Regions from separate parts of the Nocardioides sp. NPDC059952 genome, predicted to be linked through region 2. Evidence: predicted binding sites of a transcription regulator. Region 2 holds the regulator's gene; the other holds the start of a gene.
What was found. The regulator LexA, encoded in region 2, represses DNA repair genes until DNA is damaged. The targets are predictions, from matches to a motif close to TCGAACANNTGTTCGA.
Positions count from the first base shown of each region.

Region 1: the regulator LexA is predicted to act here: its motif matches at 13,224-13,239, upstream of ruvC (crossover junction endodeoxyribonuclease RuvC).

Region 1 is NZ_JBHWLY010000013.1:6,519-22,092, reverse strand. It holds gene ACFV9G_RS08490 (glycoside hydrolase family 3 N-terminal domain-containing protein) at 1-813, shown strand, start outside; gene ACFV9G_RS08485 (ROK family protein) at 872-2,074, opposite strand; gene xylA (xylose isomerase) at 2,207-3,361, shown strand; gene xylB (xylulokinase) at 3,364-4,770, shown strand; gene pgsA (phosphatidylinositol phosphate synthase) at 5,096-5,716, shown strand; gene ACFV9G_RS08465 (inositol monophosphatase family protein) at 5,713-6,486, shown strand; gene pdxS (pyridoxal 5'-phosphate synthase lyase subunit PdxS) at 6,565-7,461, shown strand; gene ACFV9G_RS08455 (alternate-type signal peptide domain-containing protein) at 7,700-8,254, shown strand; gene ACFV9G_RS08450 (signal peptidase I) at 8,287-8,907, shown strand; gene ACFV9G_RS08445 (LPXTG cell wall anchor domain-containing protein) at 8,904-9,542, shown strand; gene ACFV9G_RS08440 (SipW-dependent-type signal peptide-containing protein) at 9,539-10,132, shown strand; gene ACFV9G_RS08435 (signal peptidase I) at 10,129-11,268, shown strand; gene pdxT (pyridoxal 5'-phosphate synthase glutaminase subunit PdxT) at 11,311-11,889, shown strand; gene ACFV9G_RS08425 (YebC/PmpR family DNA-binding transcriptional regulator) at 11,995-12,762, shown strand; gene ACFV9G_RS08420 (DUF6458 family protein) at 12,888-13,130, shown strand; gene ruvC (crossover junction endodeoxyribonuclease RuvC) at 13,278-13,802, shown strand; gene ruvA (Holliday junction branch migration protein RuvA) at 13,799-14,398, shown strand; gene ruvB (Holliday junction branch migration DNA helicase RuvB) at 14,405-15,487, shown strand.
Region 2 is NZ_JBHWLY010000010.1:12,258-27,831, forward strand. It holds gene ACFV9G_RS06875 (VWA domain-containing protein) at 1-1,137, shown strand, start outside; gene hflX (GTPase HflX) at 1,210-2,694, shown strand; gene ACFV9G_RS06885 (SGNH/GDSL hydrolase family protein) at 2,782-3,534, shown strand; gene ACFV9G_RS06890 (ATP-dependent DNA helicase) at 3,545-5,539, shown strand; gene ACFV9G_RS06895 (MXAN_6640 family putative metalloprotease) at 5,625-7,181, opposite strand; gene ACFV9G_RS06900 (alkaline phosphatase D family protein) at 7,256-8,950, opposite strand; gene lexA (transcriptional repressor LexA) at 9,038-9,805, opposite strand; gene ACFV9G_RS06910 (LysM peptidoglycan-binding domain-containing protein) at 9,988-10,380, shown strand; gene ACFV9G_RS06915 (hypothetical protein) at 10,489-11,385, opposite strand; gene nrdR (transcriptional regulator NrdR) at 11,784-12,284, shown strand; gene ACFV9G_RS06925 (vitamin B12-dependent ribonucleotide reductase) at 12,437-15,358, shown strand; gene ACFV9G_RS06930 (DUF4440 domain-containing protein) at 15,492-15,574, shown strand, end outside.

The DNA.
Region 1 (15,574 bases), on a different contig from region 2:
CTGGTCTCCGCGGTCGTCGCGACGGGGACGCCGGTCGTGCTCGTGGTCGTCACCGGCAGGCCGTACGCACTGGGCTGGGCGCTCGACGACGCGACCCGTCCGGCCGCGGTGCTGCAGGTGTTCTTCCCCGGCGAGGAGGGCGGACCGGCCCTCGCGCGTGTCATCTCCGGCGCGGTCAACCCCTCGGGTCGGCTCCCGGTCTCGCTGCCGCGGGTCTCGGGGACCCAGCCCTACAGCTACCTGCAGCCGCTGCTGGGTGGTCCCTCCGAGGTCACCAGCACCGACCCGACGCCGGCGCGCCCGTTCGGCTTCGGTCTCTCCTACACCACCTTCGGCTACAGCGGGCTCTCGGCGGAGCGCTCCGTCGCGGCCGGTGGCACCTTCGGAGTCGAGGTGACCGTCACCAACCTCGGTGATGTCGCGGGTGTGGACGTGGTTCAGCTCTACGGCCGCGACCTGCTGGCTTCGGTCGTGAGGCCGGTCTCGCAGCTGCTCGGCTACCAGCGGGTCGCGTTGGGTCCCGGCGAGTCGGCGACGGTCCGCTTCGAGGTGCCCACGACGCGGCTGGCCTTCACCGACCGCAGTCTCACCCGCATCGTCGAGCCCGGCGATGTCGAGGTCTGGGTGGCCGCCTCGGCCGGGGAGAAGGTCGCCACCGCGGTCGCCGAGGGTATCGCCGAGCTCTCCGGCGTCGACGCCGCCTCGGCCGCCGGTGAGTCGGGCAGCGACAAGGCGTTGGTCACGATCATCGGCGAGGTCCACCGTGTCAGCACCGCCGACCCTCGGATCACGACGGCGACCGTCTCACGCTAGGCCGCGAAGTCCCGTCGAGTCGGCTCGTTCTGACCGAGATTCCCGTCGAGTCGGCTCGTCATGACGAGCCGACTCGGCGGGCTGTGTGCTGGGCCAGGTAGGCCGCGGGGTCACCGATGACGCGGCGTACGACCGTTCCGGCCGCGCCGCGCACGGCCGCGTCGCTGCCGAGTCCGGAGACCAGCAGCGGCGGCGGCTCGGTGGCGCCGGTGTGGTGGCTGATCGAGGCCGAGGTCGCCGCGGAGAGCCACGGCGCGAGCGTGGCGAACGCGCCCCCGAGCACGACAGCGGCCGGGTCGAGGAGGGTGAGGACCGAGGCGAGCGCGATCCCGAGGTAACGGCCCGCGTCGGCGACGGCGTCGAGCGCGGCCTGGTCGCCCGCCTCGCAGGCCCTGGTGAGGTCGGCCATGGTCTCCACACCCGCCCGGGCGAGGATCTCCTGCTGTCCCGCCATCCGCTCCAGGCAGCCGTGGCCGCCGCAGGCGCACCGCGGACCGTCGGGAGCGACCACGACGTGGCCGAGCTCGCCGGCGCCGGCGTGCGCCCCGCGGAAGACCTGGCCGTCGATCACGATGCCGCCGCCGATGCCGATCTCGCCCGAGACGTGCACGAAGTCGCGCGGAGGGCTGCCGTCCTGCTCGTGGCCGCCGAACCACATCTCGCCGAGCGCGGCGAGGTTGGCCTCGTTCTCGAGCTCGACCTCGAGCCCGGTGCCCTCCCGGATCGCGGCGGCGAGCTCGACCTGGGTCCAGCCCAGGTTGGGAGTGCGTACGACGGTGCCGTCGACGGTCAGGCCGGGCACCGCCACACAGGCCGCGGCCAGGGGGAGACCCTGGGAGGCCGCGCTGCGGGCGGCCGTGCGGGCGATCTCCAGGACGTCGGCGACCACCTCGGCGACCTCGCGGCCGCGGTTGTCGCTGCGTACGACATGGTGGTAGCGCGGCGCACCGGACAGGTCAGTCACGACGGCGGCCAGGTAGTCGACGTTGATCTCTAGGCCGAGCCCGGCCGCACCGTCTGGGGCGAGGGTGAGTGCCGTGGCCGGGCGGCCACGCTCGACCGCCGCCGGGGCGCTCTCCTCCAGCAGGCCGGCGTGGATCAGGTCGGTCACCAGACCGGAGACCGATGACTTGGTCAGGCCGGTGTGGGCGGCGACCCGGGCGCGGGAGGCGGGGCCGGTGCGAGCGACCTCACCGAGCACGAGCGAGAGGTTGCTCGCCCGCATCCCGGCATGTTGCGCAGGCTCTGAGCGAGGGTTCATGCAGGGATTAGACCAAGTCATGAACTTGAGGTCAAGGAGGCATCCTCATGTGGCATCTGGTTGACAATGTGACGTGCGTCGCGTTGGATGATGCGAGATAGTCCAAGTCGTGAACTAAGTAAGGAACCTGCAATGACGGAGTACACCCCCACCCCGGAAGACAAGTTCACCTTCGGCCTGTGGACCGTCGGCTGGCAGGGCGTCGACGTGTTCGGCGGCCCGACCCGCCCGCAGATGGACATCGCGCACTCGGTGGAGAAGCTCGCCGAGATCGGCGCCTACGGCATCACCTTCCACGACAACGACGTCTTCGAATTCGACGCGACCGAGGCCGAGCGCCAGGCACAGATCGACAAGCTCAAGGGTGCTCTCGAGCAGACCGGCCTGAAGGTCCCGATGGCGACCACCAACCTGTTCAGCCACTCCGTCTTCAAGGACGGCGGCTTCACCTCCAACGACCGCGACATCCGTCGCTTCGCGATCGCCAAGACCGCCAAGAACATCGACCTGGCCGCCGAGCTCGGGGCGACGACGTACGTCATGTGGGGTGGCCGCGAAGGCGCCGAGTCGCACGCCGCGAAGGACATCGCGCACGCGCTCGACCGCTACCGCGAGGCGGTCAACCTGCTGGGCGACTACGTGACCGAGAAGGGCTACGACATCCGCTTCGCCATCGAGCCGAAGCCGAACGAGCCCCGTGGTGACATCCTGCTGCCGACCATCGGCCACGCCATCGCCTTCATCAACTCCCTCGAGCGGCCCGAGCTGGTCGGTCTCAACCCGGAGGTCGGTCACGAGGAGATGGCCGGCGTCAACTTCGCTGCGGGCATCGCGCAGGCGCTGTGGCACGGCAAGCTCTTCCACATCGACCTCAACGGCCAGCACGGCCCGCGCTTCGACCAGGACCTGCGCTTCGGCGCCGGCAACCTGCGCGGTGCGTTCAACGTCGTCGACCTGCTCGAGAGCAAGGGCTACGACGGCCCGCGCCACTTCGACTTCAAGCCGCCGCGCACCGAGGACGAGGCCGGCGTGTGGGCCTCGGCCGCCGGCTGCATGAAGAACTACCTCGTACTCAAGGAGCGCGCCGCGGCGTTCCGCGCCGACCCCGAGGTCCAGGCCGCGCTCGCCGCGTCCCAGCTCGACGAGCTCGCCCAGCCGACGCTGGCCGCGGGCGAGACCCTCGACGACCTGCGCAACGCGTCCTACGACATCGACAAGCTCGACCACGGCTTCGGCTTCGAGCACCTCGACCAGCTCGCGATGGACCACCTCCTCGGTCTCCGCTGAAGATGAGGCTCGTAGCCGGGGTCGACTCCTCGACCCAGTCCTGCAAGGTCGTCATCCGCGACGCGTCGACGGGTGAGCTCGTACGTTCCGGGAGCGCCAAGCACCCCGACGGCACCGAGGTCCACCCCGATCACTGGTGGACCGCGCTCGGTGAGGCGGTCGCGGCGGCAGGTGGTCTCGACGACGTCGAGGCCATCGCCGTCGGCGGCCAGCAGCACGGCATGGTCACGCTCGACGCCGCAGGTGAGGTCGTACGTCCCGCGCTGCTGTGGAACGACACCCGCTCCGCGCCCGCGGCCGATGCCCTCAACGCCGAGCTCGGGGCGGAGCGGTGGGCGGCCCAGACGGGTTCGGTGCTGGTGGCCTCGTTCACCATCACCAAGCTGCGCTGGCTGGCCGAGAACGAGCCCGAGCTGGCCGCGAAGGTGGCCGGCGTCTGCCTGCCGCACGACTGGCTGACCTGGAAGCTCTCCGGGGCCGCCGGCCTGGACACGCTCACGACCGACCGGTCCGACGCGTCGGGCACGGGCTACTGGGCGACGCCGTCCGGGGACTACCGGCGCGACCTGCTCGAGCGAGCCTTCGGCCGAGGTGACCTCGCCCTTCCGCGGGTGCTCGGTCCGGCGGAGTCGGCGGGGCGTACGTCCTCGGCTCTCTCCACCGGTGCGCTGCTCGGCGCCGGTGCGGGAGACAACGCCGCCTCGGCCCTCGGTCTGGGCGCTGTGCCCGGTGACGTGGTGGTCTCGATCGGCACCTCGGGCGTGGCCTGCGCGGTGGCGGAGGCACCGACGGCGGAGACGACGGGCACGGTGGCGGGCTTCGCCGACGCGACCGGCCGCTTCCTGCCGCTGGTCTGCACCCTCAACGCGGCGCGCGTGCTCTCCTCGACGGCCTCGCTGCTGGGCGTCTCGCTCGAGGAGCTCTCCGACCTCGCGCTGTCAGCGCCCTCGGGCTCCGACGGCCTGGTCCTCGTGCCCTACCTGGAAGGCGAGCGCACCCCCAACCGCCCCGACGCGAAGGGCGCACTCCACGGCCTCACCCTCGCCACCGCCACGCCGGCCCACCTGGCCCGCGCTGCGGTCGAGGGTCTGCTGTGCGGCCTCGCCGACGCCATCGACGCATTGGTGGAGCAGGGCGCCGAGGTACGCCGCGTGCTGCTCGTCGGCGGCGGCGCGAGGTCAGAGGCGGTCCGCCGGATCGCGCCCGTCGTCTTCGGTCGTCCGGTCGTCGTGCCCGAGCCGGGGGAGTACGTCGCCGACGGTGCCGCCCGCCAGGCCGCATGGGTCCTCACCGGCGGCGTGGAGCCCCCGTCGTGGGAGCTCGCCGGTTCGGTGACGTACGACGCCGACCCCGATCCCGCCGTCCGTACCCGCTATGCCGAGGTCCGCGACCTGACCGAAGGAACCTAGCCGAGGCGTCAGCCAGGTCGGCCGAGGCGTCAGCCAGGTCGGCCGAGGCGGCAGTTAGGTCGGCCGAGGCGGCAGTTAGGTCGGCCGAGACGGCAGTTAGGTCGGCCGAGACGGCAGTTACGTCGGCCGAGATGTCATCCCCGACCTCTCGGCCGACGGGAGTGACGCCTCGCCCGACGTACGTGACGCCTCGCCCGACGTACGTGACGCCTCGCCCGACGGACGTGACGCCTCGCCCGACGGGGGTGACGCCTCGGCAGAATGTGGGTGACGTTTCGGCGCGCGGGAGTGACGCCTCGGCGGTATCCGATAGCGTGGCCGCGCCATGTTGGATCACATCAAAGGCTTCGTTCAGGGAGTCGTCCTCGCGCCCATCGTCCGGTTGTTCGTGGCGCTGAAGATCAGCCCCGACGTCGTGACGCTCGTCGGCACCATCGGAGTAGCGGTCGGGGCGCTGGCGTTCTACCCGCGCGGCGAGCTGCTGGCCGGCACGATCTTCATCACCTGCTTCGTCTTCAGCGACCTCATCGACGGGGCGATGGCACGCGCCGTCGGGCGCACGAGCAAGTTCGGCGCGTTCTGGGACTCCACCCTCGACCGGATCGGCGACGGCGCGGTCTTCGGTGGCCTGGCGCTCTACTTCGCCGGCCCGGGCGACTCCGACCTCTATCTCGCGCTGACCCTGTGGTGCGTGGTGATGGGCGCGGTCACCTCCTACGCCCGCGCCCGCGCGGAGTCGCTGGGCTTCACCGCCAACGTCGGCATCGCCGAGCGAGCCGACCGGCTCGTCCTGGTCCTGGTGCTGACCGGCTTCGCCGGCATCTTCGACCTCGACCTGCTGATCTACATCGCGCTGTGGATCCTCGCCGTTGCCTCGACCGTCACCGTCGCGCAGCGCGTCTGGACCGTCCGCAAGCAGGCCATCGCCGAGGAGGCGTCGGCATGACCGTGCCGAGCGAACACGACGTACGCCTGGCCACCGAGCTCGTCCGCGGCGCCGGCTCGCTCGCCGCGAAGATGCGCAGCGAGGGCATCGGCGACTCGATCGAGACCAAGACCTCGGTCTCCGACCTGGTCACCGCCGCCGACAAGGCAGCCGAGACGGCGATCGTGGAGCGCCTCACCGCCGAACACCCGGGCGACGGCATCCTCGGCGAGGAGGGCTCCGCCCGCGAGTCGTCCACCGGCCGCGTATGGACCATCGACCCCGTCGACGGCACCTACAACTTCGTACGCGGCCTCGACTGGTGGTGCTCCGCCCTGGCCCTGACCGACAGCACCGGCATCGTCCTGGGCGCCGTCTACTCACCGGCCGAGGATGCCGTCTACATCGGTGGTCCCGAGCTGCCCACCACCCGCAACGGCGTCCGGCTCGACGCGATGCCGGACACTCCGCTCGCCCACGCCTGCCTGACCACCTACCTCCACCCCTCGAGGCTGAGGCACCCGGTCGGCGAGGCGTACGTCCGGGTCGCCAGCCAGGCCGCCTCCATCCGGATCCTCGGCTCCGGGTCGATGGACCTCACCGCGATCGCCCAGGGCAGGCTCCACCTCTTCTGCCAGCACTCCGTCCCCGACTGGGACCGCCTCCCCGGAGCCGCGCTGGTCCTGGGCGCCGGCGGCACCACCGCCCAGGTCGAGGCAGGCGGGGTCCTCTGGTCCCTGGCCGGCGCTCCCACCGCCGTGGCCGAAGCAGTAGAAGCACTGGCCTCCTAGCAGTCCACTTCGGGAACAGTGGCCTGAGCAGGGCTTTCCGAGGATGGCGTACGACGGGTCCCGACTTACGATCGCCACATGGCTACAAGCACGAATGAGACGGGAACCTCGCGGGTCAAGCGCGGGATGGCTGAGATGCTCAAGGGCGGCGTGATCATGGACGTGGTCACCGCCGAGCAGGCGAAGATCGCCGAGGATGCCGGGGCGGTGGCGGTGATGGCGCTCGAGCGCGTCCCGGCCGACATCCGCGCCCAGGGCGGCGTGAGCCGCATGTCCGACCCCGACATGATCGACGGCATCATCGAGGCCGTCTCCATCCCCGTCATGGCCAAGGCCCGGATCGGTCACTTCGCCGAGGCCCAGGTGCTGCAGTCCCTGGGTGTCGACTACATCGACGAGTCCGAGGTGCTGACCCCGGCCGACTACGAGAACCACATCGACAAGTGGTCCTTCACCGTGCCGTTCGTGTGCGGCGCGACCAACCTCGGTGAGGCGCTGCGCCGCATCACCGAGGGCGCGGCGATGATCCGCTCCAAGGGCGAGGCCGGCACCGGTGACGTGTCCAACGCGGTCACCCACATGCGGACGATCCGCCGCGAGATCCGCCGCCTCGGCGCGCTCGCCGACGACGAGCTCTACGTGGCGGCCAAGGAGCTCCAGGCCCCCTACGAGCTGGTCAAGGAGGTCGCTAGCAACGGCAAGCTCCCGGTCGTACTGTTCACCGCCGGTGGCATCGCGACCCCGGCCGACGCGGCGATGATGATGCAGCTCGGCGCCGAGGGCGTCTTCGTCGGCTCCGGCATCTTCAAGTCCGGCAACCCGGCCCAGCGCGCCGAGGCGATCGTGAAGGCGACCACCTTCCACGACGACCCCGACGTCGTCGCCAAGGTCTCCCGCGGTCTCGGCGAGGCAATGGTCGGCATCAACGTCGACGAGCCGGCCCGCTCGATTCAGTTCGCGGAGCGTGGCTGGTAGAACCCGACCCACGTCGAACCGACGCGGCTGCGTGGCCCCCGAGCGGGGGCTGCGTGGCCGCGTCGGCGTTGTGCGGTGCATGGACGATTCGAAAACGGGAACAACCAACGTAGGAATGCATCAAATAGCCTCAAAACATAACGATTGTCCCGTTTCCGCGTAAAACGTTGCGTTATGGGGGACCTTGGTCCCATACATGACGGGGGCACCGCGTCCCTGTGGAGATGGGGACAGAAACATGAAGAAGTCGACGAAGGGTGCAGTGGCCGCCGCGAGCGCCGCGGTCCTGCTTCTCGGGGGCGCCGGATCGCTGGCCTACTGGACCGATGACGGCACCGCCTCCGGCGGCACGATCACGACGGGGAACATGGCGCTGAGCGACGGCACCTGCGAGGCGGCCTGGACCTACCCCGACGGCTCGGCGGTCACGACCATCGTCCCGGGAGACTCGATCACCAAGTCCTGCTCGTTCGAGGTGACCGGCTCCGGTGACCACCTCACCGCCACCGTGTCGGCCCCGGGTGAGGTCACCTACACCACCGACAAGACCACCACGACGATGCAGCTCACCGCGACCGCGGACTACCAGCTCGGCGGCGACCCGGTGGGTGATGGCGACTCGTTCGCGATCGACGGTCCGACCACGCTGGTCGCCGACGTGGAGGTGGTCTTCCCCTACGGCAACGCGACCACGATCAACGCCAACGACACCCAGGACGTCACCGCGACCCTGGACGCGATCACGATCACCCTGACTCAGGACCAGAGCTCGGGCCAGAACCCGAACCCCTGATCCCTGTGTCCAGCTCCTGTGAGGCGGTGTCCATGACATCCGCCGCTGCGTTGTCCGCCCGGCGCTCCTCGCTGCCGGGAGGCCGACGCCTGCCCACCCCAGGGCCACGAGCCGTGCTCGGTTTCCTGGGTCAGTTCGTGGTGTGGTTCGTGATCATCGCGGCCGGCGCGGTCATCCTCCTCGGTGTCGCCGCGCCGCGGCTCGTCGGAGGAGAGGCGTTCACGGTGCTCAGCGGCTCGATGCGGCCCGGCATGCCGCCGGGATCGCTGGTGGTCGTACGCCCGGTGGACCCGGCCACGCTCCAGATCGGGGACGTGATCACCTTCCAGCTGAGGTCGGGGGAGCCGACGGTCGCGACCCATCGCATCACCGGCATCGGCACCACCACCAAGGGCGAACGGGTCTTCACGACCCGCGGTGACGCGAACGACGCCGAGGACGTGAAGCCGGTGCGGGCGGTGCAGGTGCGCGGAGAGCGCTGGTACTGGCTGCCCTACGTCGGCCATCTCAACTCGCTGCTGAACGGTGAGCAGCGCGCCATCACCCGGCTGGTCGGCGCCGGGCTGCTCATCGGCTACGCGCTGGTGATGTTCGGGGGCTCCATCCGCGACCGTCGCCGGGAGCGAGCCGAGGACGCAGAGGTGAAGCCATGACGGCCGTACGCCTCCTGCTCGCGCTCCTGGTGATCTCGACCGTCGCCGCGGCCGCACCGGCGGCGGCGACCGAGCCGGTGCAGCTCAGCAACGACGGCCGCACCTGGGCCGCCGACCTGCCCCGGCCGCTGTTCGAACCGGAGGTGCGCTGGGTTCCCGGCGACTCCCGAGAGGCCACCTTCTGGGTACGCGACGCCGGAGAGAGCCGCGGAGCGCTCACCGTGAGTGCCGACGTCCGTGACACCGACGGCCTGCTCGCCGAGGGTGCGATGAGTCTGCGGCTGCGCCGAGGGGAGGGCGAGTGGCAGGACGTACGGCCAGGAGCCCGCGCCGAGCTGGGCCGGCTGGAACAGGGCGCCCGGGACCGGATCGGTGTCGCCGCGACCTACGCACCGGGGGCGGGCAACGACACGATGGACCGGTCGCTCACGTTCAGCCTCGACGTACGGCTGATGGGGGAGGATGCGACCGGGTCGGGCGATGACGCGCCGCCAGGCGGTGATGCCGCGGGCGACGGTGGTCTGCTGCCCGAGACCGGCAGCCCGGTGACGTGGTGGCTGATCGCCCTGGCCTCACTCTCGATCGGCGGGGGCACGGCCCTCGTCCTGCGCAGCAAGCGAAAGGGAAGATCATGACCAGTCCACGACGGCGCCCGGGTGCCGCGCTGCGGCGTGCGGCGAGGTCCGCGCGCCTACGCGCGCTGCTCGCTCTCGGCGTGGTCGTCTCGATCGGGGCGACCGGGACGCTGGCCTACTGGACCGACACGGTCGATGTCACCGGAACCACGCTGACCACGGGCACGCTCGACCTCCAGGTCAACGGCGCCGACCCCTACACCGGTTTCACCGCGCTGAGTCTGACCGGCATGTACCCGGGCACGTCCTCGGCGGGCATCCTGACCGTTCAGAACGTCGGGTCGATCCCGCTGAGCTACACGATGACGAGCGGCTCCTCGACCACCACGCTGGCCCCGCTGACCCTCAAGGTCACCGCCGACACCAGCGTGACCAACGACGGCACCCTGAACCAGACCTGTCCGGGCACGGCGCTCGCCGGCACCGGCGGCCCGCTGCCGTCCTCCGGCATCGCGACCGCGCGCACGCTCCAGCCGGGCACGTCGCAGACCCTCTGCCTGCAGGTGACGCTCGGCACCGACGCCCCCGACACCGCCCAGGGCCGCTCGAGCAACCTCACCTTCACGCTCACCGGAACCCAGCTGCCGTGACCCGGCTGCAGCGCCTCGCCACCGTCATCGCCCGGCGGGCGGGCGATCTCGCGCTCACCCTGGCCGCGGTGGCCGGCGTGGTGTGCCTGCTGACGCTGCTCGCGGGGGTCGCCTTCGACGTACGGCCGCTCGTCTTCCGGTCCGGATCGATGTCACCGGCGATCCCCACCGGCTCGCTGGCGCTGGCGGTGCCGGTCGACCACCGCGAGATCGCGGTGGGTGATGTGATCTCGGTGCCCTACGAACGTACGCGGGTGACGCACCGGGTCGTCTCGATCGACCACACCGAGGCGAACTCGCTGCTGATGCTGAAGGGCGACGCCAACGAGACCGCGGATCTGCGTCCCTACCAGGTGACCGCCGCCGACCGGGTCGTCTACTCCGTGCCCCATCTCGGAGCGGTGATCGCCTGGCTCTCGCACCCGCCGGGGATCTTCGTGCTCGCCGGCTACGCGGCGCTGCTGCTCACGATCCTGATGCGCCGCCGGGCGAACCCGCCTGCTCCGAAGACCCCCGAGACCCCCGAGGTCCCCGAGCCGCCGGAACCACCACAACCCGCGCCGAAGCCGCCCGCGGGCCGCCGAGGACGGCTCGCGTTCGCTGTCCTCGTGCTCGCGTTCCTGCTCGGCACGGCGATGCCACCGACCTGGGCAGCCTGGACGGACCCGGTGGACGTCACGGGCGCGACGCTCGGCACGACGAGCCTCGTCTCGCCGACCGCGACGCCGTCCTCCGGCGGAGGCAACGGCACCGGGACCGGCAACTGCCAGGCGCAGAACCAGGCGCTCGGCAGCATGATCACGCTGCGTTGGGAAGGAGTCGCACCGGCCTCCGCCCCGCCGCTGGCGAGCTATGACTACCAGCTGCAGTTCTTCAACCGGAGCACCAACCAGAACCAGGGCGCCGCCTTGACCGTCGCCCATTCCGGGGTCGCCGGATCGAGGCAGGTCTACCAGCAGAACGCGACGACGCTGGGCAACCTTCTCGGCCTCAACCTGCTCTCCAACACCCGGCTGCAGCTGCGGGTGCGCTCCCACCTCATCGGCAGCAGCTGGTCCGGCGCGACGACCGTCCAGGTGAACTTCTCCAGCAGCGCGGTGCTCGCCTTCGCCTCCTTCGAGTGCAACACCGCCTGAGCCGAGTTCCGCGCGGCGCTCGCCGCGAACTACGCTTCCGAGGTGACTGCACCGACCATCGGCGTACTCGCTCTCCAAGGCGATGTCCGCGAGCATTTGGCCACGTTGACCCGGCTGGGGGTCAAGACCCTTCCCGTACGCCGCCAGGCCGAGCTGGACACCTGCGACGGGCTCGTCCTCCCCGGCGGCGAGTCGACCACGATGTGGCGTCTGGCCAGGACCTTCGAGCTGCTCGAGCCGCTGCGGGCTCGGGTCGAGGACAAGATGCCCGTCTTCGGTACGTGTGCCGGGATGGTGCTGCTCGCCGAGCGCCTGCTCGACGGTGCCGAGGGCCAGGAGACGATCGGCGGCCTGGACATCACGGTGCGGCGCAACGCGTTCGGTCGCCAGACCGAGTCTTTCGAGACCGACCTGACCGTCGCCGGGGTGAAGGACACGGTCCGGGCGGTCTTCATCCGGGCGCCCTGGGTCGAGGCGACCGGCCCCGACGTGGAGGTGCTCGCGAGCGTGGCGGGCCACCCCGTCGCCGTACGCCACGGGCATCTGCTGGCGACCTCCTTCCATCCCGAGGTCAACGGCGAGGACCGGTTGCACCGGCTCTTCCTCGACACCTGCTGGTGACCGTGACCGGGGCCACGTAGTTAGAATGGACACCTGCTGCCCTGTGACGACTCCGGAGGCGGCTCGACAAGCACAGCGACGACGCGGGGCAAAGGACGGTTTCAGATGAGCGGCCACTCCAAGTGGGCAACGACCAAGCACAAGAAGGCGGCGATCGACGCCAAGCGCGGCAAGCTGTTCGCCAAGCTCATCAAGACGATCGAGATCGCGGCCAAGACCGGCGGTCCCGACCCGTCGGGCAACCCGACCCTCTACGACGCGATCCAGAAGGCCAAGAAGCAGTCGGTCCCCAACGACAACATCGACCGCGCGGTCAAGCGCGGCGGCGGGCTCGACGGCGGCGGCGTCAGCTACGACACGATCATGTACGAGGTCTACGGCCCCCAGGGCGTCGCGCTCCTCATCGAATGTCTGACCGACAACCGCAACCGCGCGGCCATGGAGGTCCGCACCGCGGTCACCCGCAACGGCGGCACCATGGCCGACCCGGGCTCGGTCTCGCGGCTCTTCGACCGCAAGGGCGTCGTCGTCGTGGCCAAGGCGCAGGAGGGCAAGGAGGTCTCCGAGGACGACCTGCTCGAGGCCACCCTCGACGCCGGTGCCGAGGACGTCAACGACCTCGGTGAGACCTTCGAGGTCGTCTCCGACCCCTCAGACGTTGTCGCGGTCCGCACCGCGCTGCAGGACGCCGGCATCGACTACGACTCCGCCGAGGTCCAGTTCGTCGCGAGCATGGACATCCCCGTCGCCGACGCGCCGTCGGCCGAGAAGGTCTTCAGGCTCATCGACGCCGTCGACGACCTCGACGACGTGCAGAACGTCTTCTCCAACGCCGACATCCCCGACGAGGTCATGGAGACCGTCGACGCCTGATCGCTCCGCTGGTCGAGCTGCGAGCTGGGCCGTACGGCGAACCGGCTCATTCTCGGGCCGGATGCTGGGTACCCGGAAGGTCACGAACCGCCACGAGGGCGGGTTCGCACTGGAAGGAGTACACGATGGGATACGGCGTAGGAGCGGTTCTGCTCGTCGTCGGACTTGTCCTGGCGTTGGCTGTGCACGTCTCGGTCAGCGGGGTCGATCTGACCCTGATCGGCTGGATCCTGGCCGCTGTCGGAGCCGTGGTGCTGATCCTGACCGCTGTGACCCTGAACACCGGAGGTCGGTCACGCACGGTCGCGAGGCGGAGGCATGCCGACGGTACGGAGACCGTCGAGGAGCGACGCACCGACATCCTGTGAGCACGGGGGCCTCGACCGCGGGACCTCCGAGCACGTCGCATCCTCCTGAATGAGGGTGTCGCGAGCCCGGAGGCAGCAGCCGACCGGTAGTCTGCGAACAGACGTTCGACACCCGGCCGGCTCGGTCGTTGTGGAAGAGGTGCTCCAGTGCGCGTGCTTGGGATCGACCCCGGCCTGACCCGGTGCGGGATGGGCGTGGTCGATGGGTCGCTCGGCCGGCCGCTGTCGATGGTGGACGTCGGAGTGATCCGTACGTCCTCCGACCTTCCCGTCTGGGAGCGGCTGGTGAGCATCGAGAAGGGGATCGACGCCTGGATCGAGGAGCACCGGCCCGACGCGGTCGCGATCGAGCGGATCTTCGCGCGCTCGAACGTCTCCACGATCATGGGTACGGCCCAGGCCAGCGGCCTCGCCATGGTCTGCGCCGCCCGGCGCGGACTGCCGGTCGCCCTGCACACGCCCTCGGAGGTCAAGGCGGCCGTCTCCGGCAACGGCCGAGCCGACAAGGCTCAGGTGACCGCGATGGTGACCCGGATCCTGCGGCTCCCGACCCCGCCGAAGCCCGCCGACGCCGCCGACGCGCTCGCGCTGGCCATCACCCACCAGTGGCGCGGAGGCGCCCAGAACCGCATCGAAGCCGCGGTGGCCGCGGCAGGGAAGGTACGCAGATGATCGCGTCCGTGCGCGGCAAGGTTGCCGCCGTCAGTCTCTCCACCGCCATCGTCGAGGTCGGCGGCATCGGGATCGAGCTGCTCTGCACGCCCAACACGCTGGCCACGCTCCGGACCGGTGACGAGGCTCACCTGCCGACCAGCCTGGTCGTGCGCGAGGACTCGCTGACCCTGTTCGGCTTCACCGACACCGACGAGCGCACCCTCTTCGAGCTGCTCCAGACCGCCTCCGGCGTCGGCCCGAAGCTCGCCCAGGCCATGCTCGCCGTGCTTTCGCCCGACGGCATCCGTCTGGCCATCGCGGGCGAGGACGCGAAGACACTCACCAAGGTCCCCGGCATCGGCCAGAAGGGCGCCCAGCGGATCATCCTGGAGCTCAAGGACAGGATCGGCGCGCCGACCGGCACCGCCTCCGCCCCAGTGCCCGCCACCGCAGCGGCCCCGTGGCGCGACCAGGTCACCGAGGCCCTCGTCGGCCTGGGCTACAACGCCCGAGACGCTGACAAGGCGGTCACCGCCATCGAGCCCGAGGCCGGCGACCAGGCCAACATCTCGTTGCTGCTGCGTGCGGCCCTGCGGACCCTATCTAAGGCATAAGGACCCATGCACGAGGATGACCTGGACCGGGCCGAGGAGGACTACTTCTCGTCGCTGACCATCGCCGAGGCGGACGGGGACGACCGGGCCGTCGAGGCGGCGCTGCGCCCCAAGACCCTCGACGAGCTGATCGGACAGCAACGCGTCCGCGAGCAGCTCGGCCTCGTCCTGGAGGCGGCGCGGCAGCGCGAGCGGGCCCCCGACCACGTACTCCTGTCCGGGCCGCCGGGCCTCGGCAAGACCACCCTCGCGATGATCATCGCCGCCGAGATGTCGGCGCCCCTGCGGATCACGTCGGGCCCGGCGATCACCCACGCCGGCGACCTGGCCGCGATCCTGAGCGGGCTCAACGAGGGCGAGGTGCTCTTCGTCGACGAGATCCACCGGATGAGCCGGCCCGCCGAGGAGATGCTCTACCTGGCGATGGAGGACTTCCGGGTCGACGTGGTCATCGGCAAGGGCCCGGGCGCGACCGCGATCCCGATCGACCTGCCGCCGTTCACGCTGGTCGGCGCGACCACGCGGGCCGGCCTTCTCCCGGGACCGCTCCGGGACAGGTTCGGCTTCACCGGTCACCTCGAGCTCTACGACCCCGCCGACCTCGAGCTGATCGTGCGCCGTTCCGCCGGCCTCCTCGACGTCACCCTCAAGGACGACGGGGCCGCCGAGATCGCCGGCCGCTCCCGCGGCACCCCACGGATCGCGAACCGGCTGCTGCGCCGCGTACGCGACTATGCCCAGGTCAAGGCCGACGGCACGGTCACCCAGCAGATCGCCGAGAAGGCCCTGGACCTCTACGAGGTCGACCCGCTCGGCCTGGACCGCCTCGACCTGGCCGTCCTCGACGCCCTGTGCCGCAGATTCGGCGGTGGCCCGGTGGGCATCTCCACCCTCGCCGTAGCCGTGGGGGAGGAGCGTGAGACGGTCGAGGAGGTGGCCGAGCCGTTCCTGGTGCGCACCGGCTTCCTGGCCCGTACGCCGCGTGGCCGGGTCGCGACCCCGGCCGCTTGGGAGCATCTCGGGCTGCCGGTACCGGCCAACGCCGAGGCTGCGGCCTGGTCCAGGGAAACGCTCTGGGATGAGGCCTGATTCACAGTCTCAACCAGGTGCCTGGTTAGACTTGCACGTCGCCGTGCGCCTGCCGGCGACCACTCAGACTGTCGGAGCCGAACCCCC
Region 2 (15,574 bases):
CGCACCTCCTTCGCCGAGGCCTTCGCCGAGGACGACCTGCTGATGGGTGACCCCCAGCGGATGATGAGCGCGCTCGGCACGGCCGTCGCGAGCCGGGGCAAGCCCCAGAGCGAGGCCAAGCTGGCGCCGTACGCAGAGCGGATCGCCTCCGGCGAGGAGGGCGCCGGGCCGACGGACTCGGGGCGCCTGGCGGAGCTGCAGACGGTCATGAGCGGGGTGACCGCGACCAGTGAGCAGCAGTGGTCGACCTACGCGCCGTCGCTCAAGGCCACGGCGCCGAAGGAGGGCACGGTGGTCCTCGACTACCCGGTCCTGATCACCGCGGACCCCTCGCGCCGCAACTCGATCGCCGCCTCGATCACCAGCTTCGCCCGGGTGCTCGACAGCGGCGCCGCCGACACCGCGCTGACCCAGGCCGGGTTCCGCACCAGCGGCGCCGGCAAGCCGGCCCCCAACGTGGGCGCGTACACCCTGGTCGACCCGGCCACGGTGGCGAAGACGGCCTCGGAGTGGAACGCCAGGCTTCGGCCGACCCGGGCGATCGCGGTCATGGACGTCTCGGGCTCGATGGCCTGGCCGTCCGCTCCCGACAGCGCCACCACCCGCCTCCGGCTCACCCAGGAGGCGGCGTCGGAGGCCGTGAGTCTCCTTCCCGGTGGTGCCGCGATCGGGCTCTGGGCCTTCTCCGAGAAGACCGAGGGCACGCTGGGCGCCGACCACAAGGTGCTCGTTCCCACCCGTCAGCTGGCGACGAAGGACCAGCGTGCGCAGCTGACCGCGGAGATCGCCGGTCTCACCGCGCGCACCGGTGGCGGCACCTCCCTGCACGACACGGCGCTGGCGGCCTACCAGGCCGCGGTCGCCGCCTACGACCCGCTGGCCTCCAACGACGTGCTCCTCTTCACCGACGGCACCAACGACGATCCCGACTCCATCGACGTGGCAGAGCTCGTACGCCAGCTGGAGGCTGCCTCCGACCCGCGGCGGCCGGTCCGTGTCCTCGGGATCGGGATCACCGCCGACGCCGACCTCGGCACGCTGCAGGCGATCGCCGATGCGACCGGCGGGGCTGCGTACGTCGCCGAGCGGCCCGAGGATGTCGGACAGGTCCTTCGAGAGGCGCTCGAGCAGCGCTGAGACCGGCCCCGGACCGAGCCCGCGGATAAGCATTGTCCCCCGGGTGGAGCGGCGCCGTATCCTTGTTGGTATATGACGAACAACGCACACGAATTCTCACTCGCTGACGAGCTCGAGGCCACCGAGGACTGGGACGCGCTCGACGACAGCTTCGAGTCCGGCTACGCCGACGAGGATCCCGAGGACACCGACCCCACCGTCGGTGCGATGGAGCTCGCCGAGCGCCACGCGCTCAAGCGCGTCGCCAGCCTGCGCACCGAGCTCGAGGACATCACCGAGGTCGAATACCGCCAGCTTCGCCTGGAGCGAGTGGTGCTCGTGGGCGTGTGGGCCGGCGGCACCCAGACCGACGCCGAGAACTCCCTGGCCGAGCTCGCGCTCCTCGCCGAGACGGCCGGCTCAGAGGTGCTCGAGGCGATCTACCAGCGTCGCCAGGCGCCGGACCCCGCGACGTACATCGGACGTGGCAAGGTCGAGGCGCTCAAGGAGATCGTCGCCGCGACCGGCGCCGACACCGTGATCGCCGACGGCGAGCTGGCGCCGAGCCAGCTCAGGAACCTCGAGGACCGCACCGGGGTCAAGGTCGTCGACCGGACCGCGCTGATCCTCGACATCTTCGCCCAGCACGCCAAGTCCCGCGAGGGCCAGGCGCAGGTGGAGCTCGCCCAGCTCAGCTACATGAAGCAGCGGCTTCGTGGTTGGGGTGGCAACCTGTCCCGCCAGGCCGGTGGCCGGGTCGCCGGTGGTGCCGGTATCGGTGGCCGTGGTCCCGGTGAGACCAAGATCGAGACCGACCGTCGCCGGATCAACACCAAGATCGCCAAGCTCAACCGTGAGCTGAAGGCGATGAAGGGCACCCGCGACACCAAGCGCGCCGACCGCAAGCGTCACCAGATCCCGGCGGTCGCGATCGCCGGTTACACCAACGCCGGCAAGTCGTCGCTGCTCAACCGGCTCACCGGTGCCGGGGTGCTCGTCGAGGACGCCCTCTTCGCGACCCTGGATCCGACCACCCGGAAGACGACGACGGAGGACGGCCGCGTCTACACGATGTCCGACACCGTCGGTTTCGTGCGTCACCTGCCCCACCAGCTCGTCGAGGCGTTCCGCTCGACGCTGGAGGAGGTCGCCGACGCCGACCTGGTCGTGCACGTGGTCGACGGTTCCCACCCCGACCCCGAGGGTCAGCTGGCGGCGGTGCGCGAGGTCTTCGCCGAGATCGGTGCCAGCGAGGTGCCGGAGCTGGTCGTGATCAACAAGGCCGACATCTCCGACCCGCTGGTGATCGCCAGGCTGCTGCGCGCCGAGCCCCACTCGGTCGCGGTCTCCGCCAAGACCGGCGAGGGCGTCGACGCGGCCATCAAGGCCGTCGAGACCGACCTGCCGCGGCCGGGCGTGGAGTTCTCCGCACTGCTTCCCTACGAGCGGGGTGACCTGGTCAACCGGATCCATCAGCACGGCGAGATCGACCACCTCGAGCACACTGCCGAAGGCACCGTCGTCAAGGGCCGCGCCAACGCGGACCTGGCCGGTGAGCTGGCTGCTTACTCTGCTTGATCTTGGACGCTGATCCGGCGTTGCGACATTGGCGATGCCGAGCTCGTCCCTCACACTTGGGACGATCAGTCGTCGGAGAGGGCAGGGATGCGCACAGAGGTACGCCACGCGGCGCGCGCCACGATCGTGGGCGCGCTGGCCGGTGCTGTCCTGGTGGCCATGCTCGCAGGCTGTGCCAGCAAGGACGAGGGCGTGCTCCCGGGACAGAAGGCCAGCCACGAGTCCGAGCTGACCCAGGACCTGTGCACTCGCCTGGCCGCCGAGTCGGTGACCCGCGCCTCCGTGGTGACCGGTGCCGGCGAGCGCGTCGTGGTGATCGGTGACTCCTGGGCCTCCGGCTTCGGGCTGGACGACCCCGGACTGTCCTGGCCGCGCTATCTCGACGGCGAGGTGCGCGTCTCCGGTTTCGGCGGCACCGGATACTCGCACGCGCTGATGGAGCGGTGCGGCCCGATCTCGTTCCCCGAGCGTGTCCCCGACGCGGTGGCGCAAGGGGCCGACCTGGTCGTGCTCGAGGGTGGGATCAACGACTCCAAGAGCGATCTCGACGACGTCGAGAAGGGCTTCCGGGCCACGCTGGACGAGCTGGAGGACCACGAGGTCATCGTGCTCAGCGCGCCCAAGGTGAACTCCCGTGCCAAGGCCATCAGGGCCGTCAACAAGATGATGCGGCGGGTCTCGGCGGAGTACGGGGTGACCTACATCAACGTCTTCGATCTCGAGCTGCCCATGCTCGAGGACAACACCCACCTGACGGTCGCGGGTCACATGCAGTTCGGGGAGATCGTCGCCCGCCGGATCGCGGAGAGCCGATCGGAGACTGTCCCCGCGCACGGCTAAGGTTGCCCGAGTGACCGCAACCGACATCGCCTCCCAGACGCCAGTACGTGAAGCCCTGGCGGATGCGGTCGCGACCCTCGGCGGAGCCACCCGCGAGGGTCAGGTGATGATGGCCGACGCGGTCGCGCAGGCCTTGGTCGACGAAGAGCACCTGCTGGTCGAGGCCGGCACCGGCACCGGGAAGTCGCTGGCCTATCTGGTCCCCTCCTTGCTCCACGACAGCCGGGTCGTGATCGCCACCGCGACCCTGGCGCTGCAGCACCAGCTCGTCGAGCGCGACCTGCCACGCCTGGTCAAGGCGATCGGCACGCGCCCCGGCGTCGACGCGTCCTACGCCGTCCTCAAGGGCCGCTCCAACTACGCCTGCCTCCACCGGGTGCGCGAGGGAGCTCCCGACGACCAGGGCACCCTGGTCGACGTCCCGCTGGGTCCGATGGCCGAGAAGGTCCTCGAGCTGCGCAGCTGGGCCGAGAAGGAGGCGGAGAAGGGCGGCAGCGGCGAGCGTGACTCCGCGCCCCGCCACACCGACCGTGAGTGGCGCCAGGTCTCCGTCAACCACCGCGACTGCCTCGGCGCCGCCAAGTGCCCCTTCGGCGAGGAATGCTTCGTCGAGGTCGCTCGCGACAAGGCCCAGAAGAGCCACCTGATCGTCACCAACCACTCCCTGCTCGCGATCGACGCGATCGAGGGCGTGCCGATGATCCCGGAGTACGACGCCGTGGTGATCGACGAGGCCCACGAGCTCGTCGCCCGGGTGACCCAGGCGGCGACCGACGAGCTGACCGCGGCCGAGGTGGAGCGGGCCGCCCGGCGGGCCCAGAAGCACATCGAGGGCTCCGAGGCCGACGACCTGGCCGACGCCTCCGACGCGTTGCGGGCCGCGATCAACGAGAGCTCACCAGGGCGGTTCGTGACCCTCCCGGAGGTCATCTCCGACGCGCTCGTGCTGGTGCGCGACGCCGCCCGGTCCGCGATCTCGGCGCTCCCGAAGCCGAAGGACTCCGACAGTGCCGACCCCGGCTTCCAGCAGGCCAAGGGCGGCCTGCAGGAGGTCTTCACCACCGCCGAGCGGATGGCCGCCGCCTCCGAGCACGACGTGATCTGGCTCAACGAGGGCGGCGACAGGATCCCGCCCCGGCTCTGCGTGGCTCCGCTCCAGGTCTGGGCGCAGATGCGCGAGAAGCTGCTCACCGAGAAGACCGTCGTCTTCGCCTCGGCGACCCTCAAGCTCGGCGGCGACTTCGGCCCCGTGGCCGGATCTCTCGGGCTCAAGGCGGAGGAGCGCACGGAGGTGGGCGCCGGGGCGCAGCGTACCGATGACGTGCTGCCGTGGATCGGGCTCGATGTCGGCAGCCCGTTCGACTACGGCAAGCAGGGGATCCTCTACGTCGCCCGACACCTGCCTCCTCCCGGGCGCGACGGGATGGGTGCCAAGACCCTCGACGAGATCGTCGACCTGGTCGACGCCGCCGACGGGCGTACGCTCGGGCTCTTCTCGTCCCGGCGTGCCGCCGAGGCCGCCGCCGAGGTCGTGCGCCAGAAGCTGCCTCACCTGACCACGCTGGCCCAGGGTGACGCACAGCTGCCCGAGCTCGCCGCGCAGTTCGTCGCCGACCCGCACACGGTGCTCTTCGGCACGCTGTCGCTGTGGCAGGGCCTCGACGTCCCCGGCGACACCTGCCAGCTCGTGATCATCGACCGGATCCCGTTCCCGCGGCCCGACGACCCGCTGATGTCGGCCCGGCAGCAGGCGGCCGACAAGGCCGGCGGCAACGGGTTCATGCAGGTCGCCGCCACCCATGCGGCCCTGTTGCTCGCGCAGGGTGCCGGCCGGCTGATCCGCACCACCACCGACCGCGGTGTCGTGGCCGTGCTCGATGCCCGCCTGGCCACCGCCCGTTACGGCGGATTCCTCAAGGCCAGCCTGCCGCCGATGTGGGCCACGACCGACCCCGACGTCGTACGCAAGGCCCTCAAGCGTCTCTCGGAGCTGGCCTCGGCCTGATCTCTGCTGAGTCGGCTCGTTCTGACCGAAAACCACGCCGAGTCGGCTCGTGAGAACGAGCCGACTCGGCGGGGGTTGGTTCGGGTCAGCGGTAGGTCTTGGCCCACCAGCGGTGGGTGGCCTTGTCGGGGGTCGCGACGCCGTGACAGGAGAACGCGGTGCCCTGGCCACACTTGAAGTTGCTGCTCGCGTTGGCGAAGGTGACCTCGACCTTGCGGATCCGCTTCGAGGAGAAGCCCTCGATGGTCTTGGTGGCGATGCCCTTGCTGTTGGGCTTGAGGTAGTAGACGGCGCGGGTGCCGTCGGTGCGGAACACGCTGATCACAGCGGCGTTGGCGTTGGGCCGGGCCACGTCGACCTTCACGCGCAGCTTCCAGCCCTTGCCCACCTTCTTGGGGACGAGGCGCTGGGAGGCGTAGGTCAGGTGCTTGAGGGTGAACTTGCCGTCGACCGTCTGCCGCTTGGCGGGCAGCGCCGTGCGGCCGTCGTAGACCGGCGGGTAGTAGGCCCCGCCCTCGCTGTAGGCCTTCGAGGGGGCCAGGTTGGCGGCGGCGAAGCGGATGTACTCCTGCTTCAGCGTGGTGCCACGCTGAGCAAGGGCCTGCCGGATGGCGGTGGTGGAGTAGGTCGACGGTGCTCGGTTCCAGATCGAGAGGACCACCTCCGGCAGCGTCCCGCGCTCCTTGGCGAAGCGCTCGGACAGGTAGCGGAAGAAGATCCAGTTGCCGTAGATCCCGAGGTTGGAGGCGTAGGAGTTGTCCAGCGGCTTGCGCTGGTCCTCGAGCTGGCCGTAGCCGAGGTACTGCCGGTTGTCGTTGATGCTGTCGTAGACCTCGTCCTCGACCCAGGTCGCGGTCGACTCCATCATCCAGCGGTCCTCGCCGGCGTCGTAGGCGAACTGGACCGCGTGGAAATATTCGTGAGCGGCGGTCACCCGGAGGTTCTCGGTGGGCGTGTTGTAGGACCCGTACTCGCTGGTGGCGTAGTCGTTGTCCAGGACGCAGTAGGCCGTCGCGGCGGTCTTGGAGACCTTCGTCTCGGGCGCGCAGTAGCCGTAGTAGCCCTCGTCGTAGAGGTTCTCCAGGTAGATGTCGACCTTGCCCGGGGTGACCGACTTGTCGGCCGCGGGCTTGCGGTAGCCCGCCTGGACGTAGAGGTTGTGCACCTTCGTGACCACGTCACGGACCTGGGTCGCGTACGCCGTCGAGGCACGGTCGCCGCCCTTGCCCGGCGTGTAGTGGACGCAGACCACGTCGCTGCAGGTCTGGGTCGCGGTGCGGGGGCGGGCGAGCAGCTCACGCGCGGCCGCCTTGTTGGAGCCGTCCAGGGCATCCTTGGCGTTCCACAGGTCGGCCAGCGCGATGGTCGCGTCTGGCCGGCCGGCGATGTGCCGCCCGGGCACGACCTGGCGGGCACCGCGCACCGACTGGTTGCGTTTGACCTTCTTGGCCGCGGCGAGCGCCTCCCGGGCCACCTTCTCCGTCACCGGCTGCTCGGCGCTGGTGTCGCCGCCGGTCCTCACCGAGGTCGCCGGCGTCGACCCGGTTGCCGGCATGGTGGCGACGAACGTCGCAACGACCATGCCCGCGATCAGGACGAGGGAGCGTTGTTTCCGGTTGATCCGGCGGGCAATGTTTCGCATGAGGTACCAGACGTTCGGGATGGCAGACCTGGGCAGTCTAAGCGCAGAGCGACGCTGTGTCCGGCGGACACGGCCTAGACCGGCACAGTGACGCGATGGAGCCTGTTGCTTCCGGTTGCGGTGGCGTACGACCTGGTCCAGGTGGCCGTGGTGTTGGAGTCCTTGCGCTCGCCGATGACGTACCAGTCCATCTGGGCGCGGGTGCGGGTCACGTCGAGGACGCAGTAGCCGTGGTCGTCGAAGTTGAGGTAGCGGACGTGGCGGTTGGCGGTCTGGATGATGCCTTCGACCGTCAGACTGGCCGTGCGGCGAGGGGCGCCGAGGATGTCCTTGAGGTTGTTCGAGGTCACCGACGTGGCCACGAACTCGACGCCGGCGGTCTTGCCGAGCGGGTAGACGGCGGAGTCGTACGGCAGGTCGCAGGCCCAACCCGAGTGGATGTCGCCGGTGACGAAGACGGTGTCGGTGATCGCGTTGTCGCGGATGTGCTCGAAGAGCTCGGTGCGGTCGGCGGTGTAGCCGTCCCACTGGTCCACGTTGTAGGCGATGCCGTTGTCGGGCAGCAGGCCGGTGACGTCGTTGACCGGCGCGATCAGGCTCTTCGGGAGCGCGCCGAAGGTGACCGGGGCGATCATCACCGGATTGCCGACGATCTTCCACCGGGCGTCGGTGAGCAGACCGTCCTTGAGCCACGCCAGCTGCTCGTCGCCGGTGATCGTGCGGTCGGGGTCGTCGACTCCGGCGAGGTCGGTGCGGGCGACCTGCTGGGAGCGGTAGGAGCGCAGGTCGAGCATGCTCAGCTCGAGCAGGTTGCCGAAGCGCAGCCGTCGGTAGATCCGGTCGTGGAGGTGGCCGTCGGTCTCCACGGTTGCCGTGCCGTCCACACGCAGCGGCATCCACTCGTCGTAGGCCTGGTTGGCGTTGGTCTTGCGGTCGATCCAGTCGTACTCGCCGGGCTCGTTGTTCTCGGCACCCAGCAGCCAGGCGTCGTTGGCCGACTCGTGGTCGTCCCAGGTGACGATCCAGGGCAGCCGGGCGTGAGCGGCGGAGAGGTCGACATCGCGCTTGTACTGCGCGTGCCGGATCCGGTAGTCGGCCAGCGTGTGCATCTCGTGGGCGGGCTCGTGCGGACGGACGTCCTCGTTGGCCATGCCGTAGCCGTACTCGCCGGGACCGTACTCGTAGAGGTAGTCGCCCAGGTGGAGGATCGCGTGCAGGTCGTCACGGGCGGCCAGGTGCCGGTAGGACGCGAACCAGCCGGCCTGCAGGTTGGAGCAGGAGACCACCCCGAAACGTACGTTCTCCGGGGTCGCGTCGGCGGCCGGAGCCGTCCGGGTACGCCCGACACGGCTGGTCTGGCCGTTGTAGGTGAAGCGGTAGAAGTACCAGCTCTCCGGGGCCAGGCCGGTGACGTCGAGCTTCACGGTGTGGTCGCGGTCGGGGCCGGTCTGCCGGGATCCCTTGGCGGTGACGCGGCCGAAGTCCGCGGTGGGCGAGACCTCCCAGCGGACCAAGACCTCCTCGCTGCTGCCGGAGCCGGGGGTCGCGTCGGCGGACGGCGTGACCCGGGTCCAGATGACCACCCGGTCCGGGAGCGGGTCGCCGGAGGCGACGCCGTGCTGGAAGTGGTTGAGCGAGCCGCCGGCGGCCTCGGCGGACTCAGCGGGCTCGGGGAGAGCGATGGCTCCGGCCGCTGCGGCGCTCGCGAGCCCGGCGGCGATGAGGGTGCGGCGGTCGATCTGCGTCTGGGTCGTGCTGCTCTGGGTCACGCTGTATGGAACGACGCAGCCGCCGGCCCTGTCATGGGCCGGCGGCTGAGTTCACGCAGTGTTTCCGGGCTGGTCCCCGGGGCGGGCTCAGAGGCTGCGTAGGACCGCCGTCACCTTGCCGAGGATCGTCGCGTGGGTGCCGTCGATCGGCTCGTACGCAGCGTTGTGCGGCAGCAGCCAGACCTTGCCGTCCTTGCGGGAGAGCGTCTTGACCGTGGCCTCGCCGTCGATCAGCGCGGCCACGATCTCGCCGTTCTCGGCGGTCGGCTGCTGGCGCACGACCACGAAGTCGCCGTCGCAGATGGCCGCGTCGACCATCGAGTCACCGGAGACCGAGAGCAGGAAGAGGTCGCCGTTGCCGACGAGCTGCTTGGGCAGCGGGAAGACGTCCTCGACGCTCTGCTGGCTCGAGGTCTCCTCGGCCAGGATCGGGCCACCGGCCGCGATCCGCCCGACCAGGGGGACCATGGCGGCGTCGGGGTTGGGGTTGACACCGGCCTCGGCCGTGAACGTCGTCTCGGGCTCCTCGCCGGACATGGCCTTGCGGTGGGCCATCACCTCGGGCAGGAAGACCTCGAGGGCGCGCGGTCGCTTCGGGTCCTTGCGGATCAGACCACGCTGCTCCAGCGCCCGGAGCTGGTGGGCGACGCTGCTGGTGCTGGTCAACCCGACCGCAGCACCGATCTCGCGCATGCTGGGCGGGTAGCCGCGCTGCTCGATGCTGTCGCGCAGGTGAGCGAGGATGCGCTGCTGACGCGGCGTGAGCCCGGTCGCGTCCGGCGGCCCGTCGGGCAGCTCGCGGACGCGGCTCTTCTTCGAACCGCCTGATCCGGTGCCTGTCTTCTGCGTGGTCATGTCACCACATTAGTCCCTCTGGCACCACGACATCAAACATTTGTTCGATCTCATGGGTGGCGCGTGTCGGCGTTCGAAAATTCTGGGCGTCGCTACTTGCGTTGTTCGAACACGTGATCTACCTTCGAACATGTGCTCGATCGAACACGTGATCGAGAGACTTGTGATCAGGAGGCCGTGAGATGAGTGCAACAGTCTATGTGCTGCCCGTAGCCGAGCCGCCCCGTCCGGTGCGGGAGGTGCGTCGCTCGACCGTGCGGCTCACTCGCCGCGGCCGCGTCGTCGTGTTCGCATTCGCGCTCGTCGTGCTCTTCGGGATCGCACTGATCGGGGCCCGGGTGGCCTTCGCGGTGGAGAACGGTGCGGACGCTGATGCCGGATTTCGTGGCCCCGCCCCCGCCGCCCACACGATGGTCGTCGGCGATGGCGACACGCTCTGGGACATCTCCTCGAAGGCCGTCGCCGGGACCGACGCCTCGATTCGGGAGATGGAGCAGACGATCAAGGAGCTCAACAGTCTCGAGTCCTCGATGCTCATGTCCGGTCAGACCCTGATCATCCCGACCGCGCCGTAGGGCGCCCCACAGATGTCCGGCTGCTCCTTCGACCCCGGCGGCCGGCAACCGGGAAAAGTGAGAGTGCTGCAGACGATGGGAAGCGTCTGCAGCACTCTCGCTGTCTCGTCAGTGGCGCCCGCGGTAGGGGCGGTCCGGCTCGGCCGGCGGCCACTGCTTGTTGCGGGTGCCGTGCCGCGGCGGCCACTCGTCGTCCGGCTCGACCGGGGAATCCTGGGGCTGCCGCTGGGTGGGCATCGCCTGGGTCGCGGCGGGGTCCTGGGTCAGTCGGGCCCTCGAGCCCGTCTGACCGTAGCCGGTCGGGGTCTGGTAGGCACCGGACTGATACTGCGGCGAGCCACCCTGCTGGGTGGGGTAGCTGTCCGTGCCGTATCCCTGCGAGCCGTACCCCGAAGTGCTCTGTGGCGTCGACGTCGGTGTCGGCGGGCTCGAGTAGTAGGGCTGCGGGGAAGGCGGAGGGCTGGTCGGCGGCAGGTAGGACGACGTGCTGTAGGCGGCCCGGCTGCCGGTGTTGCCGTAGCCCTGGTCGCTGCCGGGATAGCCGTAGGGCGACTGCGATCCGGTGTCGGTGTAGGACGGGTTCCCGGTGTCGCCGTAGGGCGGCTGACTCCCGGTGTCGGAGCTGTGCCGGCCGTAGGAGCCGGTGTCGTCGTAGCCGTAGGAACCGGCGCCGTAGTAGTCCTGCTCCGGGTAGGCCTGCTCCGTGTAGAGCTGCTGGTCGGAGTAGGTCGTGTCCGAGTAGTCCTGCTCCTCGACGTAGGCGTTGGAGTGGCTTCCGGTGTAGTCGTCGGTGGGTGGCGTGGTCGGGGAGCCGGAGAAGGCCCGCCAGGCCTTCCCGGCGAAGGTGAAGGTCAAGAAGAGGCAGGCGACTGCAACGACCGCCGCGACGGCGAGCTTCGCCCAGGCGCCGGAATCGCCTCCCCGTGCGTCGGCCCCGAAACCGACGGCGACCCACACGAGCACTCCCCAGATGACGAGGAATGCCAGTGTCGCGATCGCAGGCAAGATGAAAGGTGGCCGGGGACCGCTTCTGGGGCGCGTGCCTCTCCGCGACCCGACGCGATTTCCTCCGGAGATGTTTGTCACGGGGGCCATTCTTACTCATCCAGGCCAGTCCGGCGCCGCTGAACCGGAATCTTTCGGTGTTTGACCGGCGACACGCCGGGCGCGCGGGTAAACGCGCCGCTCGCTTGCATCGTCGTGGGGGCGGGCGTACGGTTACCACTACATCTAGTAGTTACACCGCTGTAGTTATCCACATCTAGTTCACATGAACAGGCGGATGGCCCACAGCGACGGGGGTGTTGTTCCACAGGGACTCACGCTCATATCCACAGGTTCCACAGGCTCGGGCCGCCGTTGAGACGGCCTGGATCCACAGGTCTCACGAGAGGGGCTCGACCGTGCACTGTCCGTTCTGCCGACACAGCGACACCAAGGTGCTCGACTCCCGCGTGGCCGAGGACGGTGGCCAGATCCGGCGCCGCCGGGTCTGCCAGGAGTGTGGGAAGCGGTTCACAACCGTCGAGCAGATGCAGCTGATGGTGGCCAAGCGCTCCGGCGCAGCGGAGCCGTTCAGTCGCGACAAGGCGGTGCACGGCGTACGCAAGGCGTGCAAGGGTCGGCCGGTCACCGAGGACCAGCTCGCCTGCCTCGGCCAGGAGGTCGAGCAGGCGCTGCGCAGCCAGGGGCTGGCGGAGGTTCCCAGCAACGAGGTGGGGCTGGCGATCCTCGCGCCGCTGCGTGAGCTCGACGAGGTGGCCTACCTGCGCTTCGCGAGCGTCTACCGGGCCTTCGGCTCGGCGGACGACTTCGAGCGCGAGATCCAGATGCTGCGTACGGAACGGGAAGTCAAAGACTTCGAGGCAGAACACCCGGTCGAGGCCCCGGTGGGCAGCGACTAGATCCCACGGATCACACAGACCGGCCCGGGCAGGCCGTGGGGAAGCGACCTGTCCGGGCCATCCAGCGGAAACAGATAGAACAGAGCAAGGACTCCACCATCAGCACCGACCAGCAGTACGGCACAGCGATCGATGACAACAGGGGGAACGAAATGACAGACACGGCAGCAGAGGCACAGGCATCGGCGAAGGCAGGCGCCGGGCTGAAGATCGAGCGGATCTTCAGCACCGAGGGCGTCCACCCCTACGACGAGATCACCTGGGAGCGGCGCGACGTCGTCCAGAAGAACTGGAAGACCGGCGAGACCGTCTTCGAGCAGACCGGAGTCGAGTTCCCCGACTTCTGGTCGATCAACGCCTCGACGATCGTGACGACGAAGTACTTCCGCGGCGCCATCGGCACCGACAAGCGTGAGCAGAGCCTGAAGCAGCTGATCGACCGGGTCGTGAACACCTACGTCGCCTCCGGCAAGGAGAACGACTACTTCGCCTCCGAGGCCGACGCGGACCTCTTCGGTCGCGAGCTCACCTGGCTGCTGGTCAACCAGCACTTCGCCTTCAACTCGCCGGTCTGGTTCAACGTCGGCACCGAGTCCCCCCAGCAGGTCTCGGCCTGCTTCATCCTCTCGGTCGACGACTCCATGGACTCGATCCTGAACTGGTACAAGGAGGAGGGCCTGATCTTCAAGGGCGGCTCCGGTGCCGGTCTCAACCTCTCCCGCATCCGCTCCTCCAAGGAGCTGCTGAAGTCCTCCGGCGGCACCGCCTCCGGTCCGGTCTCCTTCATGCGCGGCGCCGACGCGTCCGCGGGCACCATCAAGTCCGGTGGCGCCACCCGCCGCGCGGCGAAGATGGTCGTGCTCGACGTCGACCACCCCGACATCGAGGAGTTCGTCGAGACCAAGGCGCGCGAGGAGGACAAGATCCGCGCGCTGCGCGACGCCGGCTTCGACATGGACCTGGGCGGCAAGGACATCTCGTCCGTGCAGTACCAGAACGCCAACAACTCCGTGCGCGTCTCCGACGAGTTCATGCGCGCTGTCGAGGAGGGCAAGAAGTTCGGCCTCCGGGCGCGTACCACCGGTGAGATCATCGAGGAGATCGACGCCCGCGAGCTGTTCCGCAAGATCTCGATCGCCGCGTGGGAGTGTGCCGACCCGGGTCTGCAGTACGACGACACGATCAACGACTGGCACACCAACCCGGAGACGGGCCGGATCACCGGCTCCAACCCGTGCTCGGAGTACATGTCGCTGGACAACTCCTCCTGCAACCTGGCGTCGCTGAACCTGCTGAAGTTCCTCAAGGACGACGACACCTTCGACGCCGTGCGCTTCCAGCAGGCCTGCGAGGTCGTCTTCACCGCGATGGACATCTCCATCTGCTTCGCCGACTTCCCGACCGAGGCGATCGGCGAGACCACCCGCGACTACCGCCAGCTCGGCATCGGCTACGCCAACCTCGGCGCGCTGCTGATGGCGATGGGTCTGGGCTACGACTCCGAGGGTGGCCGCACGATGGCCGCCGCCATCACCTCGCTGATGACCGGTGCCGGCTACAAGCGCTCGGCCGAGCTGGCCGCCGTCGTCGGGCCGTACGCCGGTTACGCCCGCAACGCCGAGGCCCACCAGCGGGTCATGCGCAAGCACCAGGCCGCCAACGACGCGGTCCGCTCGATCAACCCGGTCGACCGCAACATCATCGACGCCGCGACCCGCGTGTGGTCCGACGTCGTCGAGCTCGGCAAGGTCAACGGCTTCCGCAACGCGCAGGCCTCGCTGCTCGCGCCGACCGGCACCATCGGCTTCATGATGGACTGCGACACCACCGGCATCGAGCCCGACTTCTCGCTGGTCAAGTTCAAGAAGCTCGTCGGCGGCGGCTCGATGCAGATCGTCAACCAGGTGATCCCGCGTGCGCTGAAGAAGATGGGCTACCAGCCCGAGCAGATCGAGGCGATCGTCGCCTACATCGGCGAGCACGGCCACGTCATCGACGCCCCCGGTCTGCGCCAGGAGCACTACGAGGTCTTCGACACCGCGATGGGCAAGCGCGCGCTGCAGCCGATGGGCCACGTACGCATGATGGCGGCCACCCAGCCGTTCCTCTCCGGTGCGATCTCCAAGACCGTCAACCTGCCCGAGACCGCGACGGTCGAGGAGATCGAGCAGGTCTACATGGAGTCGTGGAAGCTTGGCCTGAAGGCCACCGCGATCTACCGCGACAACTGCAAGGTCGGTCAGCCTCTGGCCGACGGCAAGTCGGAGAACGCCAAGAAGGACCAGGGTCTCTCCACGGTTGCCGCCGAGGTCGCTGCCGAGGCCGAGGTCGCGCCCGAGGTCGTCGAGAAGATCATCGAGAAGATCGTCTACGCGCCGACCCGCAAGCGCCTGCCGAAGTCCCGCGTCTCGCGCACCACCTCCTTCACCGTCGGTGGCGCCGAGGGCTACATGACCTCCGGTGCCCACGCCGACGGCGAGCTCGGAGAGGTCTTCCTCAAGCTCGGCAAGCAGGGCTCGACCCTGGCCGGTGTCATGGACGCCTTCTCCATCGCGGTCTCCGTCGGCCTTCAGTACGGCGTGCCCCTGGAGACCTACGTCTCCAAGTTCACCAACCTGAAGTTCGAGCCCGCCGGCCTGACCGACGACCCGGACGTACGCATGGCGCAGTCGCTCATGGACTACGTCTTCCGCCGGCTGGCGCTGGACTACATGTCCTTCGAGGACCGCTCGGCTCTCGGCATCTACTCCGCCGACGAGCGCCAGCGCTACCTCGAGACCGGCTCCTACGAGCAGCTCGGCAACGGCACCACCGCCGCCGAGCTCGTCCAGAAGCCGGCTCCGGCCCCGAAGGCCGCTCCTGTCGTCGAGCCGGTCGAGGCCGAGATCGAGGAGGAGGCCGAGGTCGTCGAGGAGGCGCCCAAGGCGACCGCTCACACCACCACCGAGCTGCTCGAGTCGATCAGCGGCATGGCCATCGACAGTCCGCTCTGCTTCACCTGCGGCACCAAGATGCGCCCCGCCGGCTCCTGCTACGTCTGCGAGGGCTGCGGCTCGACCTCCGGTTGCAGCTGAGTCGTGAGTGAGTAGTTCCGGTCCCGCACCCGCGCAAGGGTGCGGGACCGGACTCGTTTCAGGGTCGACGTGGGAGTCTCGGTGTTACTGGGTGACCTCAGGACTCCCATGTCTCTTGGATAGCCTGCGGGTCGTGAGCGAAGCGGATCTGGCTGAGGTGATGGCGCTCGAGTGTGAGCTGCAGACGGCCGCGATTCGTGCCGATCCAGCGCGGCT